2 regions of the Streptomyces sp. NPDC048504 genome follow, and region 1 is predicted to be linked to the other one. Evidence: riboswitches for the same ligand, from Rfam matches in the RefSeq annotation. Region 1 holds a riboswitch; the other holds the start of a gene.

Region 1 (2,197 bases):
TGAATGGGGGACAACGGAGGACATCGGCAGGCAGGGGCGATCCGCCCGGGGTCACAGACGTGACGCTACGACGACTGTCACTTCTCGCGCTTGTAGAACGGCAGCGCCACGACCTCGTACGGCTCGTGACTGCCCCGGATGTCCACGCCGACACCGGCCGTGCCCGGCGCCGAGTGCGCGGCGTCGACGTAGGCCATGGCGATCGGCTTGCCCAGCGTGGGGGAGGGGGCGCCGGAGGTGACCTCGCCGATGACCTGGCCGTCGGCGACCACGGAGTACCCGGCGCGCGGGACCCGGCGGCCCTCGGCGACGAGCCCGACGAGGACGCGCGGCGGCTGTGAGGCGGCGCGCTCGGCGGCGGCCTCCAGGGCGCTGCGCCCGACGAAGTCGCCGTCCTTCTCGAACTTCACGACCCGGCCGAGCCCGGCGTCGAAGGGGGTCAGCTCCGTGCTCAGCTCGTGCCCGTACAGCGGCATGCCCGCCTCCAGTCGCAGCGTGTCCCGGCAGGACAGTCCGCAGGGGACCAGCCCGACGCCCTCGCCGGCCTCGGTCAGCGCCTGCCACAGCTCGACGGCGTGCTCCGGCTTCACGAACAGCTCGAAGCCGTCCTCGCCGGTGTACCCGGTGCGGGCGATCAGCGCGGGGACGCCCGCGACCGTGCCGGGCAGACCGGCGTAGTACTTCAGGCCGTCGAGGTCGGCGTCGGTGAGCGACTTGAGGATGCCGGGGGACTCGGGCCCCTGGACGGCGAGCAGGGCGTACGCGTCACGGTCGTCACGGACCACGGCGTCGAAGCCGTCGCTCCGCTCGGTGAGCGCGTCCAGCACCACCTGCGCGTTGGAGGCGTTGGCCACGACCATGTAGTCAGAAGACGCAGCCTCGGTCTCGGCGAGCCGGTAGACGATCAGGTCGTCCAGGATGCCGCCGTCGGCCCGGCAGATCATGGTGTAGCGGGCGCGGCCGGGGCCCACGGAGGCGATGTTGCCGACGAGGGCGTAGTTGAGGAGACGGGCCGCGTCCGGGCCCGTGACGGTGATCTCGCCCATGTGGGAGAGGTCGAAGAGGCCGGCCTTCGTGCGGACAGCGAGGTGCTCGTCGCGCTCGGAGCCGTAGCGCAGCGGCATGTCCCAGCCGGCGAAGTCGGTCATCGTCGCACCGAGCGAGCGGTGCAGCGCGTCGAGCGCGGTGCGGCGCTTCTCAGGGGTGGCGGTACTGCTCATCGGTCGGTCTCCCAAGGCATGACGGCGAGGTCGTTCCTCCCCATCTGTCATCGGGACCTGAGAGGTTCGCCATGACCGCACGGGCCATGGGTTGCACCTTGGGTGGGACCACCGTCACCGGCGGTCCGCTTTTCAGATGTGCCTCGCCCGCGCGGTAACGGGGCCTGAGAGATTCAAGGGAGGGACTTGCTCCTTCGGCGCCCCAGGTGATGTACGACTGGGGACTCTCCCGCGCGGATTCAAGCGGCCGGTATGCAGTTAGGCGGGCACATCATCGCACAGGCTTTGTAACAGGCCTGTGGCTGGACGCGAACGGAACCGCGAGACACCGTGCATTACCTTCTCTTTACGTTCAGTGGGGAGAACCTTTCCTGACCCCGCAGGGAGGACGATCACGGTGACAAGGACCACGGTGTACGCCACGACCTCGGCCGTAGCGCTGCCCAAGCAGCCCTCGGCCCCGGCCAGGGAGGCATGCCCGGCCCGCCCGGTACCGACGGTCCGCGATCTCCGCGAGCGCGCCGGCCACAGCCCGCACGGACTCCGCTTCGGCCCCCGCGACCTGGTCGTGGTCACCGGCCTGCCCGGCAGCGGCAAGTCCACACTGATGCGGCGAGCGGTGGCGGGCGGCGACGGCGTCCGAGTCGACAGCCAGGACACCCGCGACCGCTGGGACGCCCGCATGTCCGGCTTCCTCCCCTATGCGATCTACCGCCCCCTGGTCCGCCTCGCCCACTACGCCGGACTGCGCCGCGCGCTGCGTTCCGCGTCCGGAGCCGTCGTGCACGACTGCGGTACGCAGACCTGGGTGCGCGGCTGGCTGGCCCGCGCCGCCGGGCGCCGGGGCGGCACACTGCACCTGGTGTTCCTCGACGTCACCCCGGACACCGCGCTCGACGGCCAGCGCGAGCGGGGCCGCGGAGTCTCGCGGTACGCGTTCCTGCGCCACCGCAGGGCCGCCGCTCGCCTGTTGCGCG
Region 2 (2,197 bases), on a different contig from region 1:
CAGGTTGACGCCGTCCTCACGGGCGGCCGCGACGACCTCGGCGGCTCGGCCCGGAACGCGCGCGGTCACGGTGTCGAAGTAGCCGCCGTGCACGACCTCGACACCACCGGCGGTGAGACCGGCGGCGAGGATCGTAGCGTACCGATGCGTCCGCCGCGCGATGCCCTTCAGCCCCTCGGGCCCGTGGTAGACGGCGTACATGCCGGCCATCACCGCGAGAAGCACCTGGGCGGTGCAGATGTTGCTGGTGGCCTTCTCCCGGCGGATGTGCTGCTCGCGCGTCTGCAGGGCGAGGCGGTAGGCCTTGTGCCCGTCGGCGTCGACGGAGACGCCCACGAGCCGCCCGGGCAGGCTGCGCGCGAACTTCTCGCGCACGGCCATGTAACCGGCGTGCGGCCCGCCGAAGCCCATCGGCACCCCGAACCGCTGCGTCGTACCGACCGCGATGTCCGCCCCCAGCTCGCCCGGCGACTTCAGCAGCGTCAGCGCGAGCAGATCGGCGGCGACGGTGACGAGCGCACCGAGCGCGTGCGCCTGCTCGATCAGCGGCTTGATGTCCCGTACGGCACCGGAGGCGCCCGGGTACTGGACGAGCACGCCGTTGATCTCCCGCTCGGCGATCTCGGCCGGGATGCCCTCGCTGAGGTCGGCGACGACGACCTCGACACCAGCAGGCTCAGCGCGGGTCTCGATCACGGCGATGGTCTGCGGCAGCGCGTCCGCGTCGACCAGGAAGAGCCCCTTCTTGTTCTTGCCCATGCGCCGAGACAGCGCCACGGCCTCCGCGGCGGCGGTCCCCTCGTCGAGCAGGGAGGCACCGGAGGTCGGCAGCCCGGTCAGATCGGCGACCATGGTCTGGAAGTTCAGCAGGGCTTCGAGCCGCCCCTGGGAGATCTCCGGCTGATACGGCGTGTAGGCCGTGTACCAAGCCGGGTTCTCCATCACGTTGCGCAGGATCACGGGCGGGGTGAACGTCCCGTAGTACCCGAGCCCGATCATGGAACCGAGGACCTCGTTGCGATCCGCGAGGGACCGCAGCTCGGCCAGCACCTCGGCCTCGGTACGGGCGCCCGGCAGATCGAGAGCGTCGGCGTTCTTGATCACATCCGGGACCGCGGCGGCCGTGAGCTCGTCGAGTGAGCCGTATCCGACCTGCGCGAGCATCTTGGCCCGCGCTTCCTGGTCGGGCCCGATGTGGCGCTGCTCGAACGGGATGCCCTGTTCGAGCTCGGAGAGGGGAATGCGAGGGGCAGTCATTAGGGAGGCCTCCTGGTCGGACACGACCTTCGAGGGCACCACGACAGCGGGGTGCCGGACGGCCTCCCCCTCTGTCATCTCAACCTGAGAGCTTCACCGGGCATCCCGAAGGAACCCGGTTTTCACCGTCGGTGAGAGCGAGAACCGTCGACATTGTCGACGACACCCGCCCTGCTTTCCAGAGTGACCTCGTCCGTGCGGTACGTGAGCCTGAGAGATTCCGGGGAGGATTTGCTCCTTCGGCGCCTCCGATGAAGTCTGGAGGACTCTCCCGCACGGGGTCAGCAGCCGATGGCCAGCCTACCAGCGAGCGTTGAAGCCGAGCTTTCGAGTGGCCACCTTGCCCAATGTGCTCTTTTGTAGTGCTTACGGATGAGTTGCGACCAGGAGGAGGGCCCGTGCAGACCGATATCGATCCGCGCAACCTGATCGGCCGCAAGGCGTTCGACCGCACCGGCGCCAAGATCGGCACGATCGACGAGGTCTACCTCGACGACGCGACCGGCGAACCGGAGTGGGCGGCCATACGCACCGGCCTGTTCTCCAGAGACGCCTTCGTCCCCCTGGAGCCCAGCGAACTGATCGAGGGCACCCTGCACATCCCCTTCGACCGCTCCCTGATCAAGGACGCCCCCGACTTCGGCGTAGGCCGCCACCTCTCCCCGGACCAGGAACTCCAGCTCTACCACCACTACGGCCTCGACGTGGGCCCGCCCCCATCGCTCCCGGACCACGACTTCGGCAAACTGGCGGGCTCCGACGACACGTGACCGGCTTCGGCGGGCGGGGGCGTCGCTGGGCCTTGGAGTCTCCGGGGGCGTTGACGCGCCGGGCTGGGTATCCGGGCGTCACGTGTCCGGGGCGTTGATACGGCGGCGGGGTATCCGGCCTTGACGCCACCAAGGGCATCGGCACAACAAGCGCGACGCTGGACCGCCAC

What was found. Region 1 has a riboswitch for glycine ahead of gcvT (glycine cleavage system aminomethyltransferase GcvT). Riboswitches for the same ligand answer to the same signal wherever they lie in the genome.
Region 2: linked by a shared signal. The riboswitch ahead of gcvP (aminomethyl-transferring glycine dehydrogenase) and the one ahead of gcvT (glycine cleavage system aminomethyltransferase GcvT) in region 1 are both predicted to bind glycine.

What each region holds. Positions count from the first base shown of each region.
Region 1 is NZ_JBICXA010000013.1:57,837-60,033, forward strand. Features, by position in the region: gene gcvT (glycine cleavage system aminomethyltransferase GcvT) at 78-1,220, opposite strand; glycine riboswitch at 1,363-1,462, opposite strand; gene ACGFY9_RS29595 (AAA family ATPase) at 1,612-2,197, shown strand, end outside.
Region 2 is NZ_JBICXA010000004.1:601,734-603,930, forward strand. Features, by position in the region: gene gcvP (aminomethyl-transferring glycine dehydrogenase) at 1-1,257, opposite strand, end outside; glycine riboswitch at 1,446-1,541, opposite strand; gene ACGFY9_RS13585 (PRC-barrel domain-containing protein) at 1,656-2,027, shown strand.